3 regions of the Kosakonia oryzae genome follow, and region 1 is predicted to be linked to each of the others. Evidence: predicted binding sites of a transcription regulator. Region 1 holds the regulator's gene; each other region holds the start of a gene.
The links. The regulator Fur, encoded in region 1, represses iron uptake genes when iron is present. The targets are predictions, from matches to a motif close to ATAATAATGAGAACNACTATCAA.
Positions count from the first base shown of each region.

Region 2: fepD (Fe(3+)-siderophore ABC transporter permease) is a predicted target of Fur. The motif match lies at 1,592-1,614, and genes of this name have one in related genera.
Region 3: sodA (superoxide dismutase [Mn]) is a predicted target of Fur. The motif match lies at 1,985-2,007, and genes of this name have one in related genera.

Region 1 is NZ_CP014007.2:3,778,180-3,782,919, reverse strand. Features, by position in the region: gene AWR26_RS17960 (beta-N-acetylhexosaminidase) at 1-1,969, shown strand, start outside; gene fur (ferric iron uptake transcriptional regulator) at 2,076-2,522, opposite strand; gene fldA (flavodoxin FldA) at 2,812-3,342, opposite strand; gene ybfE (LexA regulated protein) at 3,506-3,790, opposite strand; gene ybfF (esterase) at 3,921-4,694, opposite strand.
Region 2 is NZ_CP014007.2:3,895,629-3,900,368, forward strand. Features, by position in the region: gene fepB (Fe2+-enterobactin ABC transporter substrate-binding protein) at 1-181, shown strand, start outside; gene entS (enterobactin transporter EntS) at 281-1,516, opposite strand; gene fepD (Fe(3+)-siderophore ABC transporter permease) at 1,629-2,633, shown strand; gene fepG (iron-enterobactin ABC transporter permease) at 2,630-3,622, shown strand; gene fepC (iron-enterobactin ABC transporter ATP-binding protein) at 3,619-4,434, shown strand; gene entF (enterobactin non-ribosomal peptide synthetase EntF) at 4,706-4,740, opposite strand, start outside.
Region 3 is NZ_CP014007.2:5,317,100-5,321,839, reverse strand. Features, by position in the region: gene rhaR (HTH-type transcriptional activator RhaR) at 1-756, shown strand, start outside; gene rhaT (L-rhamnose/proton symporter RhaT) at 757-1,791, opposite strand; gene sodA (superoxide dismutase [Mn]) at 2,081-2,701, shown strand; gene kdgT (2-keto-3-deoxygluconate transporter) at 2,959-3,942, shown strand; gene AWR26_RS25205 (dihydrodipicolinate synthase family protein) at 4,038-4,740, opposite strand, start outside.

The DNA of each region.
Region 1 (4,740 bases):
GAGCAAAGGCGTGAAGCTCGATCTCTCTGCGCTGGGTGCGGATGCGCAGGAAGCCGTGAAGTCGCGCTTCGCGCTGCTGGGCGTCAAAGAGGGCAGTTATCCCATCCGTACAGAGATCGCAGTGAAGGCTTTTGCGGGTGATGAAGCCATATCGGGTGCCTATCAGTTGCATATTGGGGCAAATGAGGCGGTAATCACTGGCTTTGATCAGGCTGGCGTGTTCTACGGCCTGCAATCTTTGCTGTCGCTGATCCCTTCCAGCGGCGAGCAGAAAATTGCACGGCTTGAAGCAAAAGACGCACCGCGCTTTGATTATCGCGGTATTCAGCTTGATGTGGGACGTAACTTCCACAGCAAAGATGCCGTACTGCGCCTGCTGGATCAGATGTCAGCTTATAAGCTGAACAAATTCCACTTTCACCTTACTGATGATGAAGGCTGGCGTATTGAGATCCCCGGTCTGCCTGAGCTGACCGACATCGGCAGTAAACGTTGCCACGATCTGAGCGAGAAAACCTGCCTGCTGCCGCAACTGGGTTCCGGCCCGGACAGCAACAACAATGGCAGCGGCCACTTCAGCCGTACCGATTACATCGACATACTGAAGTACGCGAAAGCGCGACAGATTGAAGTGATCCCGGAAATTGATATGCCGGCGCACGCCCGTGCAGCCGTGATCTCAATGGAAGCACGCTATGACCGCCTGATGAAAGAGGGTAAAGAGAAAGAGGCGAATCAGTACCGTTTGCTTGATCCGACGGACACCTCTAATACCACCGGGGTACAGTTCTATAACCGTACTGGCTATCTGAACCCTTGCCTCGATTCGTCGCGCAATTTCGTCGATAAGGTGATTGGCGAAATCCAGCAAATGCACAAAGAAGCGGGCGTACCGCTGAACACCTGGCATTTTGGCGGTGACGAAGCGAAAAACATCTATCTGGGAGCGGGTTATACCGACCAGAAAAAACCGGAAGCGGGCAAAGGCATCATCGATCAGAGCAACCAGGACAAACCGTGGGCGAAGTCTCAGGTCTGCCAGACCATGGTCAAAGAGGGTAAGGTTGCAGATGTTGAGCATCTTTCCAGCTACTTTGGTATTGAGGTTAGCAAGCTGGTGAAAGCGCACGGTATCGGCACCATGCAGGCATGGCAGGATGGCCTGAAAGATGCCAAAAATGCCGCCGAGTTTGCCACCGATCACGTCAATGTTAACTTCTGGGATACGCTCTACTGGGGCGGTTTCGATTCGGTAAATGACTGGGCGAACAAAGGGTTCCGCGTCATTGTCTCGAACCCGGACTATGTTTACCTCGACTTCCCGAACGAAGTCCACCCGGCGGAAAGCGGCTACTACTGGGGCACGCGCTTTAGCAATGAGCGCAAGATCTTCAGCTTTGCGCCAGACAACATGCCGCAAAATGCTGAAACCTCACTGGATCGTGATGGCAATCCATTCAACGCGAAATCAGATAAACCATGGCCTGGAGCCTATGGTCTTTCTGCTCAGCTGTGGAGTGAAGTGGTACGTACCGACAACCAGATGGAGTACATGATTTATCCACGCATGATTGCGGTCGCAGAACGTGCCTGGCACCGCGCCGGTTGGGAACAGGATTATCAGGCCGGTCGCGAGTACAAAGGCGGTGAAACTCATCTGGTCGATGTAAAAGCGCTGGATAAAGACTGGACCCGCTTTGCAAATCTGTTAGGTCATCGTGAACTGGCAAAACTGGACAAAGCCGGTATCAACTATCGCCTGCCTGTACCGGGCGCGCGCGTGGTTGGCGGCAAGCTGGAAGCCAATACCAGCTTCCCGGGAATGGTCGTGGAATATTCTACGGACGGCGGTAAAAACTGGCTGCGTTATGATGATAAAGCGCGTCCGCAGGTAAGCGGGGAAGTGCAGATCCGTACCGCCAGCCCGGACGGCAAACGTTTCAGCCGTGTGGATAGTGTGAAAGCGTAATTATTGTTGAAGTAATCTGCCCGGCGGCGAAAACCTGTCGGGCATTTTTGTTTCTGCAGGGCAAAAAAAAAGCCAACCTTAAGGTTGGCTTGAGTATGAAAAGGGGTTATTTCGCGTCGTGCGCGTGTTCATCTTCGCGGCAGTCACCCTCGGCGCAGTGGCCATACAGGTAAAGACTATGGTTCGTCAGACGAATGCCATGTTTCGCGGCGATTTCACGCTGGCGCGCTTCGATGGAATCATCACTGAATTCGATCACTTTGCCGCAGTCGAGGCAAATCAGATGATCGTGGTGATGTTGCTGAGTCAGTTCAAAAACGGATTTCCCGCCTTCGAAATTATGACGGGTCACAATGCCGGCGTCGTCAAACTGGTTCAGTACACGATATACTGTTGCCAGCCCGATCTCTTCGCCCATGTCGATCAGTCGTTTATATAAATCTTCCGCACTGACATGATGGTTATCCGGTTCCTGAAGCACTTCCAGGATTTTTAACCGAGGAAGCGTGACTTTCAGGCCAGCCTTCTTTAATGCGGTATTGTTGTCAGTCATGCGGAATCTGTCCTGTTGCTATACGATTCACTTCCTCAATGGAAGTTAGAAGGAATGCACCTGGGATAATGCGTCTCATTATAGAACTGCCATGGCTAAATGAAAACTGCAAGTCCTCAAGTAAAGTAAGCTTTTAAAACGTGGTGTCACCAGCAACTCCTGTGCTTCATGACACCACTTTAGCAGGGCTTATTGTACAGCGATGGAGAAAAAAGTTAAAAATTTGTAGCAATTATTTCCATTGCTTTTACCTATTAATACTACGTAACCCACAGATTACGCCGTAAAATCAGGCATTGATGATGTCATCAAGGTGCAGCTCTTCGCGAACTTGCTTAACCCATTTTTGTACACGTTCTGCGGTCATTTCTGGCTGACGATCTTCGTCAATCGCCAGACCAACGAAATGGTCATCATCCACCAGCCCTTTAGAGGCTTCGAAATGGTAGCCTGCAGTTGGCCAGTGGCCCACGATGGTCGCGCCGCGCGGCTCAATAATATCGCGGATCGTACCCAGCGCATCGCAGAAATACTCTGCATAGTCTTCTTGATCGCCGCAGCCAAACAGCGCAACTAACTTACCATTAAAATCAATCTCTTCCAGCGTCGGGAAGAAATCATCCCAGTCGCACTGCGCTTCGCCATAATACCAGGTCGGAATGCCGAGCAACAGAATGTCATATCCTTCGATATCTTCCTTGCTGCTCTTGGCAATGTCATGTACGTCGGCAACGTCCTTACCAAGCTGACTCTGAATCATTTTCGCAATATTTTCGGTGTTGCCGGTGTCGCTGCCGAAGAAAATACCTGTAATTGCCATGAGTAAAATAACCTCTTGAAACCTAATGAATATGATGGTGGCGCTCTGCCCACAGATAAGGGCAATCATAGCAGAACAGAGAAGCGCGCGAAAACAGCTATCGCCGCGGAGTGCACTGTATGACACATGAAAACGTAAAAATAAGAGAGGTGATTCGGAGTAATTACTTTCCGCGCAATGCGCTCAACTGTGCCAGCAGCATCTCTTCGATAAGTTCGCTGCGGCTCATGTCACGCGCATCGGCAAGTTCGTTTAACGCATCAACGGCTTCCACGTTCAGTTTTAACTCGACGCGTTTAAGCCCACGAACTTTATCGCGTTTTAGCTGATTGCGTTTGTTGATGCGTAACTGTTCATCACGCGAGAGCGGATTCGTCTTCGGCCGTCCCGGGCGACGCTCATTCGCGAACAGATCCAGGGTTGTACGGTCCGTTTGTTCTTTAGCCATGTTTAAGCATACTACGGGAAAGACAAGCAATCGGGCTGCCGCCCGGGCTGAATAGCGCGCCATCATACATCAGCATAACGGGCGCGCCAACGGGCGGACGCGTTCTGGCGACCGGTCGCCGCCTTTTTAATCAGTTTGACTTTTCAGCGAGATAACGATTAATTGCCCGCATCACCGCTTCAGGTTTTTCCGCATGCACCCAGTGGCCGGCGCCAGCAATCACATGCGCGCGCGCCTGCGGGAACTGTTCAAGCAAAGCGCTCCGGTACTGCTCTGTAACGTAAGGGGAGTTGCCGCCGCAGACAAACAGTGCCGGATAAGGCCATGCGGGAATGGTTTCCCAGCCGACAATATGCGGATATTGCTCCCACAACACCGGCACATTGAAACGCCACGCCCCCTCAACAAACGATTTCAGCAGAAACTGGATTACGCCTTCTTCTTTTATATGCTCGCGCATTAGCGAAGCCGCTTGCTGGCGCGTAGTGACCCGCGCGTCAGTGACCGCATTGATCGCGGCAAATATCTCGTCATGGCGGCGAACGTGGTAATCGACCGGTGCAATATCAATCGCCACCAGCTTTTCTACGCGCTCCGGCGCCAGCGCCGATAGCGCCATCACGGCTTTGCCGCCCATTGAGTGACCAATAAAGAGAGCTTTGTCGATGTGATGGTCATCCAGCGTATCCAGCAGATCTTGCGCCATTGCCGGATAGTTCATTTCGTCGGAACGGGGGGAAAGACCGTGGTTGCGCATATCAACCTGCACCACGTCGTACTCCTGCACCAGTTCGCGTGCCAGTACGCCGAGGTTATCAAGGCTACCAAACAGTCCATGGACAAGGACGACAGGAGAATTGTTGTGCGGATGTTGTGCAGATTGCGCTCGCGTATTCAATTTCATAGGAAAGTTCTTTTTTTCACTCTGGCGGGTTAGGTTATTATGGTGA
Region 2 (4,740 bases), 120 kb from region 1:
AGCGCTGTTTCTGTTCGCCAGCGATCAAAAAGATGCCGATGCGCTGAGCGCGAATCCGCTGCTGGCGCATCTGCCTGCGGTGCAGAACAAACGCGTTTACGCCCTCGGCGCAGAAACCTTCCGCCTGGACTACTACAGCGCCACCCGTGTATTGCAGCGTTTGTCGGCGCTGTTTGGTTAATCTGTTTGCCGGATGGCGGCTGCGCCTTATCCGGCCTACATAAAGCGGTACAGCAGACGTAAGCAGGATAAGCGCCAGCGCCATCCTGCATTCCGTTTCCTACGCGGCAGGCTGCGTCTGACGAAAACGGCGCAGCTCGCCGAGCGCCACCACCAGCACTAAACCGATCGCCGCCAGTACCAGCCCGCTGATGCTCGCCGATGAGGCGGGCGTCATCATCGATCCCATCGCCCCCAGCAGCGCCGCGCCAATCGCATCGCCCGTCACGTTCTGCGCGGTCCACAAGCCGTTGATGCGCCCGAGCATCGCTTCCGGGGTCTGGGTTTGCAGCAGGGTGTACTGCAACAGCGAACTCACGGCGGTCAGCCAGCCGCATAACGCCAGCAACAGCACACCGAACGCCCACACCGGCATCAGGCTGAACAGCCCTATCGCAATAAAAGCGCCGACGCTGGTCATCAACATAATCACGCCCGGCCTTTCGCTGTGCGCCAGTTTGCCGCTGGTTAACGCCCCGATTGCTGCGCCAAGCGGCAGCGCGGCATACAGCAGACCGATTTCTGCCGCTGACATGTTCCAGCTCATCGCCAGCGCCGGATAAAGCACGCGCACCGCGCTGGCCATGGTTAACAGCCCGCCGAGCAACGCGATACTGCCAATCAACGGGTTACGAAATAAAAATTGCAGCGCCGTCAGCAGCGATTTCAGCGGATGTTCGCGCGGCTGCGGCGGAGGCGGCAACGCGGGCAGGCTGAGTAACGGCAACAGAGTGATAAACGTCCCCGCCGCCGCCAGACCGTAGTTCCACACCACGCCGCCCGAAGCCAGCAGCAGACCGCCGCACATCGGTGATATCACCGACCCCAGACGCACCGTCAGCATGGTGATCGCCCCCGCCTGCAGCAGATTTTCCCGCCCGACCAGCGCAGGCGTTGCCGCCAGCAGCGCCGTCACGCCGAGCGCGCCGAAAAAGCCGTCCCACAAACCCAGCAGATAGATCGCCGCCAGCGAAGGATCCGCCAGTTGCGCGTTCAGAAACAGGCCGATAAACCCAACGCCGCAGGTGGAACGCGCCAGTAAAATCAGTTTCTTACGTTCATAGCGATCCGCCAGCACGCCGCCAAACATCAGGCCAATAAACATGGCCGAACCGGTCAGCGTGACCGATAACCCCACCTGCCAGCTGGAGTGGGTCATTTCCTGAATCTGCACCGGCACCGCTACGCCAAGCAGGCCCAGCGATAAAATCGAGATAAAACGCGCCAGAAATACCGCGCGAAAAGCCGGATGCGTGCGCAGCAGGCCAAGGTTCAACAGCCAGGATTGTTGTTTCATCACAGCGCCTTAAATACGTACTTTTTATGTCCATATGTCGGCTTCGCATGTTAACATATCAAAACAAGATCGATAACGATAATTACTATCATTATCAAATTCGGGACGTATTATGTCGTGTTCTGCTTTTCCGGCGCGCCCCTTTGCTCTCGCCGGACTATTGATACTGCTTATTGTCGCCGCCACACTCAGCCTGTTTATTGGCGCGAAACCGATGCCCGCCGCCGTGGTGATCGACGCGCTCTCCGGCGTCTGCCAGAGCGCGGACTGCGCCATCATCCGCGATGCGCGCCTGCCGCGCACGCTGGCGGGTCTGCTGGCCGGCGGCGCGCTGGGGCTTGCTGGTGCGCTAATGCAAACCCTCACCCGTAATCCGCTGGCCGATCCCGGCCTGCTTGGCGTGAATTCCGGCGCCAGTTTCGCCATTGTGCTCGGCGCGGCGCTGCTCGGTATTTCGTCTCCGGTGGAACAATTGCTGCTGGCGTTTTGCGGCGCACTGGCCGCGTCGCTGCTGGTGGCTTTTACCGGCAGCCAGGGCGGTGGGCAGCTCAGTCCGGTGCGTCTGACGCTGGCGGGAGTGGCGCTTGGCGCGGTACTGGAAGGGTTCTCCAGCGGGATTGCGCTGCTGAATGCCGATGTCTACGACCAGTTGCGATTCTGGCAGGCCGGATCGCTGGATATCCGCACCCTGCAAACGTTGAAAATTGTGATCATTCCGGTGCTGCTGGCGGCGGCGATCACGCTAATGCTGAGCCGCTCGCTCAACAGTTTGAGCCTCGGCAGCGATACCGCCACGGCGCTTGGCAGCAAGGTGGCGCGCACGCAATTACTCGGACTAGTGACCATCACCGTGCTGTGCGGCAGTGCGACGGCAGTAGTCGGCCCGATTGCTTTTATCGGCCTGATGATGCCGCATATGGCGCGCTGGCTGGTGGGCGCGGATCATCGCTGGTCGCTGCCGGTCACACTGCTTGCGACGCCTGCGTTGTTGCTGTTCGCCGATATTATTGGCCGCCTGATTGTGCCCGGTGAGCTGCGCGTATCGGTGTTCAGCGCCTTTCTCGGTGCGCCGGTGCTGATTGTACTGGTGCGCCGCGCGCGCGGAGGTGGCCTGTGATTTCGCCGTCCCGTCGTTTAGTCGCCAGTTGCCTGCTGATGGTGTTTTGTACCGTTCTGATGGCGGTCTGGAGCCTGCGCAGCGGCGCAGTGACGCTGGAATTAACCCAGGTGATGAATGCATTAACCGGCGATGCGCCGCGCGCGATGCAACGGGTGGTGATGGAGTGGCGTTTACCGCGCGTGCTGATGGCGCTGCTGGTCGGTGCCGCGCTCGGCGTCAGCGGCGCGATTTTTCAATCACTGATGCGCAACCCGTTAGGCAGCCCGGATGTGATGGGCTTTAACACCGGCGCGTGGAGCGGCGTGCTGGTGGCGATGGTGCTGTTTGGTCAGCATTTAACGGCCATTGCGCTGGCAGCACTGGCGGGCGGTATGCTCACCTCGCTGGTGGTCTGGCTGCTGGCCTGGCGCAATGGCATTGAAACCTTCCGCCTGATTATTGTCGGCATTGGCGTGCGGGCGATGCTGGTGGCGTTCAATACCTGGCTGCTGCTGCAGGCGTCGCTGGAAACCGCCGTCACCGCCGGGCTATGGAATGCTGGCTCGTTGAACGGCCTGACCTGGGCGAAGACGCTACCTTCCGCGCCAATCATTATGCTGATGTTCGTGTGCGCCGCCCTGCTCGCTCGCCGGATGCGGCTGCTGGAGATGGGTGATGACAGCGCCTGCGCGCTTGGTGTCAGTGTCGAGCGTTCACGCTTGCTGTTAATGCTGGTGGCGGTGGCGCTGACAGCGGCGGCTACCGCGCTGGCGGGGCCGATTTCATTTATCGCTCTGGTAGCGCCACACATCGCCCGGCGCATTAGCGCCACCGCCCGTTGGGGCTTAATGCAGTCGGCCCTGTGCGGCGCGTTGCTGTTATTGCTGGCGGATTTTGTCGCCCAGCAAGGGTTTACGCCTTATCAGTTGCCGGTGGGTGTGGTCACCGTCAGCCTTGGCGGTATCTACCTTATCGCCTTGTTAATTCAGGAGTCCCGCAAGAAATGACCGATTTATCTTCCCGTTTGCGCGGCACAGATTTAACGCTGGGTTATGGCAAAAAAATCATTGCTGAGCAGCTAAGCGTTGCCATTCCCGACGGCCATTTCACCGCCATTATCGGCCCCAACGGCTGCGGTAAATCAACGCTGCTGCGCACGCTGAGCCGCCTGATGACGCCCGCCCAAGGGCATGTTTATCTTGATGGCGAGCAGATCCAGCGCTTCGCCAGCAAAGAAGTGGCGCGGCGCGTCGGGCTGCTGGCGCAAAACGCCACCACGCCGGGCGATATCACCGTACAGGAGCTGGTGGCGCGCGGGCGCTACCCGCATCAGCCGCTGTTCACCCGCTGGCGTAAAGAGGATGAAGAAGCGGTAATGCGGGCGATGAAGGCCACCGGCGTGGATTCGCTGGCCAACCAGAGTGTCGATACGCTCTCCGGCGGCCAGCGGCAGCGGGCGTGGATTGCGATGGTGCTGGCGCAGGAGACGGCCATCATGCTGCTCGATGAACCCACCACCTGGCTCGATATCAGCTACCAGATCGATCTGCTGGAGTTGTTAAGCGCACTGAACCGCGAGCAGGGCTATACGCTGGCAGCGGTACTGCATGATTTGAATCAGGCTTGCCGCTACGCCACGCATCTGATTGCGCTGCGCGATGGCAAAATTGTCGCGCAGGGCGCGCCCAAAGAGATCGTTACCGCCGAATTGATAGAAGCGGTCTACGGTCTGCGCTGCATGATCATTGACGATCCGGTAGCGCATACGCCGCTGGTAGTGCCGCTGGGGCGCAGCGGAATAGAGTCCCGACAGACTTAGCGCAATCGGGCAAGCGGTGCCACATAATCTCAGCCCAGGGAAACCGGGCTTCTACACAGGATATGTCACTGCAGAGGTATTGTTCCGTTCATCTGGCCTGCAAGCGTTTCAGAAACGCGCTAACACGTGAACAGGAAAAGGGAAGCTACCGCGCTCCCCTTTTCCCGTTCACAAGCGACAAAGCGTAAGTGTCTGCTGAACGGAACCATTCCACTCAGGCCAGCAACATCGCACTGCCAGATGACGGCGATGCCTTACCCGGCCTGCACATTCACTCCCCCAGAATCTCCCTTAACACCGGCCCGA
Region 3 (4,740 bases), 1.5 Mb from region 1:
GCTGAACACACCCATGAATTTTGCGAACTGGTGCTGGTGTGGCGCGGCAACGGCCTGCATGTGCTGAATGACCGTCCTTACCGCATCACGCGCGGCGACCTGTTTTATATTCGCGCCGAAGATTGCCACTCTTACGCTTCGGTTAACGATCTGGTGCTGCAAAATATTATCTACTGCCCGGATCGATTGACGCTCAATCTTGATTGGGCAGCGCATATTCCCGGCCTTAACGGCCCGGCCGGCGCGCCGCACTGGCGGATTGGCAGCACCGGCATGGCGCAGGCGCGGCAGGTGATTGCGCAGCTGGAGCATGAGAGCGCCAAAGCCGATCCGCTGGCGAATATGATGGCAGAAACGCTGTTTGCCCAACTGGTGATGACGCTCAAACGCCACCGTTTTGCTGCCGATAACCTTGCCGCGACGCACAGTGAGACGCTGCTTGATAAGCTGATTACCGCGCTCTCCGGCAGCCTGAATCGCAGCTTTGCGCTGGAGCAGTTTTGCGAGCAGGAACAGTGCAGCGAGCGTGCGCTGCGCCAGCAATTCCGCAGCCAGACCGGGATGACCATCAACCACTATCTGCGCCAGTTGCGCATCTGCCATGCGCAGTATTTGCTTCAACATTCCGAGCAGATGATCGGCGAAATTGCCATGCAGTGCGGGTTTGAGGACAGTAACTACTTTTCGGTGGTGTTTAGCCGGGAAGTGGGGATGACGCCAGGTCAGTGGCGTCATCGTAGCCGGGTTGCTGCCTGATTAGTTCGCCATGCCGAGGCCGACGATATTGGCGGCAACAATGATCACCACGCAACCAAGGCTCAGCACGCTCACCGGCTGGCGACCCGCATTCTTCCACTCTTTCAGGATCAGCCCGACAATGCCGCCGCACAGCACGTAGAAGCTCATGTGCAGCATCCAACTGATGTAGTCGTACTGCGCCGGAATGCGGGCATGGCCCCAGGCGTAGAAGAAGAATTGCAGATACCACATCAAACCGCCCAGCGCTGAAAGCAGGATATTGCTGATGATCAGCGGTTTTGCCAGCGAGAAGTCGGCTTTTACCGACAGGTTTTTCAGTTTTGCCAGCCGAATGAAGCAGAAGCCGAGGTTAATCAGCGCGCCGCCGCCCATGATCACCACATAACTTGGCAAGGCGGTGTAGAGCGGATCGATGCCCAGCGCCGCAGCGGCTTCGTGCATCGGTTTGGCGGCGTTCATGGCAAAGGACATACCGGCGGAAAATACGCCGCACATCACCGCCAGCGTCAGCCCTTTTTTCAGGTTGAACTCTTCGGCTTTAATGCCCATTTTGCGCTCTTTCAACTGGCCTGCGCGGGTCACAATTCCGACGCCTATCAGCGCAACCAGCACGCCGAGCAGCGTCATTCGACCGCCATCGGTGTTGATCAGAACGTCAAAATTACCGTTGATAATTGGCGTCATAAGCGTACCGACAATCAGCGTAATGCCGATAGCGATGCCAATGCCCATCGACATGCCGAGGTAGCGCATGGTGAGGCCGTAGTTGATGTTCCCGATGCCCCACATTGCGCCGAAGAGAAAGACTGGTAGCAGGGTGGAAGCGCTGAATGAGCTGTAATAGGCCCAAAAATCAGGCAGTAACAGCGCACTGATGGTCCAGGGAAGAATCAACCAGGAGACGATGCCGCCGATTGACCACATGGTCTCCCAGGACCAATTTTTAACCTTCTTGAACGGGGCATAGAAACAGGCTGCACTGGCCGCACCTATCAAATGCCAAAGAATACCCATCGTAATCGCGTTACTCATTTTCTCATCCTCTTTGTTTTTATCGTCGGGATACGAGCAGCCGACCTGATGAGTGTAAAAATCAGTCAGGAGATTAACCTTGAGGCGTTTGCCGCGATAGGTGACGAGCTGGCAATGAGCACGTGATGGAGGTGAGCAGCTTCACAATTTCAATAACATAACCAAAAGTTATAACCTTATTAAAACTACGGCATTGATAAACATTTTCAATATCATTTAATTAACTATAATGATCCGACTGCTTACGCGGCATTAACATATATGCCGCCAGACAATAATGGAGATGAAAATGAGCTATACACTGCCCGCTCTGCCGTACGCGTATGATGCCCTTGAGCCTCATTTCGACAAGCAGACGATGGAAATCCATCACACTAAACATCACCAGACTTACGTAAATAACGCGAATGCCGCGCTGGAAAGCCTGCCGGAGTTCGCCAGCCTGTCAGCTGAAGAACTGATCACCAAACTGGATCAACTGCCGGCAGACAAAAAAACCGTTCTGCGTAATAACGCAGGTGGTCACGCTAACCACAGCCTGTTCTGGAAAGGCCTGAAAAAAGGCACCACCCTGCAGGGCGATCTGAAAGCGGCTATCGAGCGTGATTTCGGTTCCGTAGACAACTTCAAAGCTGAATTCGAAAAAGCAGCCGCCACGCGTTTTGGTTCCGGTTGGGCCTGGCTGGTGCTGAAAGGCGACAAACTGGCGGTGGTTTCTACCGCTAACCAGGATTCCCCGCTGATGGGTGAAGCGATCTCTGGCGCGTCCGGTTTCCCGATCCTGGGCCTGGATGTGTGGGAACACGCTTACTACCTGAAATTCCAGAACCGCCGCCCGGACTACATCAAAGAGTTCTGGAACGTGGTGAACTGGGACGAAGCAGCGGCTCGTTTCGCGGCGAAAAAATAAGTTTACTTTCCCTCTCGCGCTAGCGTGAGTCAAAACCCCGTCAGGCCTGGCCGTCGGGGTTTTTTTATGCCATTTCTAACGCGGAAAGTTAAAAGGAACGTTGATCTGAAAATAATGAAATATTGTTTTGTTATGATTGTTTGATCACTTTTCTCCTGCCAAACCCGGTCTACCCTCTCTTCATCCGCGCTGCTGTTGTCCCGCAAACATAGCGGTTCAGCGCTCAAAAAATCGGACGTTTTTTGACAGGTGAAGATATGCAAATCAAGCGTGCAATCGAAAAAATCCCTGGCGGGATGATGCTGGTTCCTTTGTTCATCGGCGCTCTCTGCCATACTTTTGCGCCCGGTGCGGGAAAGTACTTTGGCTCATTCACTAACGGTATGATTACCGGTACGGTGCCGATTCTGGCGGTATGGTTTTTCTGTATGGGCGCTTCCATCAAACTGAGCGCCACCGGCACGGTGTTGCGTAAATCCGGCACGCTGGTAGTGACTAAAATTGCGATTGCCTGGGTGGTGGCGGCCGTGGCCTCACGGTTGATTCCTGAACACGGTGTGGAGGTGGGTTTTTTTGCCGGGTTATCGACGCTGGCGCTGGTGGCATCGATGGATATGACGAACGGCGGGCTGTATGCGTCAATCATGCAGCAGTACGGCACCAAAGAGGAAGCCGGTGCGTTCGTGTTGATGTCGCTGGAATCCGGCCCGCTGATGACGATGATTATCCTCGGCACCGCGGGAATCGCCTCGTTCGAGCCGCATGTATTTGTCGGCGCGGTGCTGCCTTTTCTGGTCGGATTCGCGCTGGGTAATCTGGATGCGGAATTGCGGGAATTTTTCAGTAAAGCGGTGCAGACGCTGATCCCGTTCTTTGCTTTCGCCTTGGGTAACACGATTGATTTAAGCGTGATTGCGCAGACCGGTTTGTTGGGGATTTTGCTGGGGCTGGCGGTGATTGTGATTACCGGCATTCCGCTGATTATCGCCGATAAACTGATTGGCGGCGGCGATGGTACAGCAGGGCTGGCGGCCTCCAGTTCTGCGGGCGCGGCAGTGGCAACGCCGGTGCTGATCGCCGAAATGGTGCCGGACTTTAAACCGATGGCGCCGGCCGCAACCGCGCTGGTGGCGACCTCGGTGATTGTCACCTCGATTCTGGTGCCGATTTTAACGTCCGTCTGGTCGCGCAAGGTGAAAGCGGCAGAGGCGGAAGTGGTGATGCGTAACGCAGTGAAATAATGCGTTGCCCGGTGGCGCTACGTTTGCCGGGGTTACAAAACTCTCAAGCCGGATGGCGCTGCGCCATCCGGCAATCCAGCCACTTCCCGTTATGGTCAAATGCTAAACACCCGATCAATAATTTGGCACTGCTCGTCATTCAGCGTGCCGCCAAAATTGCGTGAAACCGGCGTACAGTAGCCAAATTTGCGTGAAACCACGGTTTTGATGGTGGTAACGAAGTCGTCGCCAATGGCGTAGATCGCCATAAATTTGCCGCTCTCCTGCTGGATTGCATGTAACGTCGGCAAATCGCCCTGACGCCACGCCTCTCGCGCCCGGACAAACAGTTCCGGCATCACATTATTCAGCCCGGAAATGACGCCCGCGCCGCCTGCCAGCAGATTGGGGATAAAGTACTCGTCGTAGCCGCACAGCACGGCAAAATCCTCACGCACCTGCGCGGTGGCCTGAATCATATTACGGGTATGCGACTGGCAATCGACGGTATCTTTGATGCCAGCAAAATCCGGGAATTCCGCCGCCAGCGTGGCGACCAACTCCGGCGTCAGATCGCAGCCGGTACGCGCCGGAAAGTTATAGGCGAACCATTTGCCGCTTATCGCTTTGCCCAGAGCGCGGAAGTAGCTCAACAGTTGGTTTTGCGTTTGCCCGTAATAGTACGGCGGCAGCACCATGACCGCGTCATAGCCTGTGCGCCAGGCTTCATCAGCCATCCACAGAATATCGTTAAAGCAGGTGGAAGAGATGTTGGCCACCATGGTTATCGGCGACATGCCGCGGGCTTCACGAATCAAC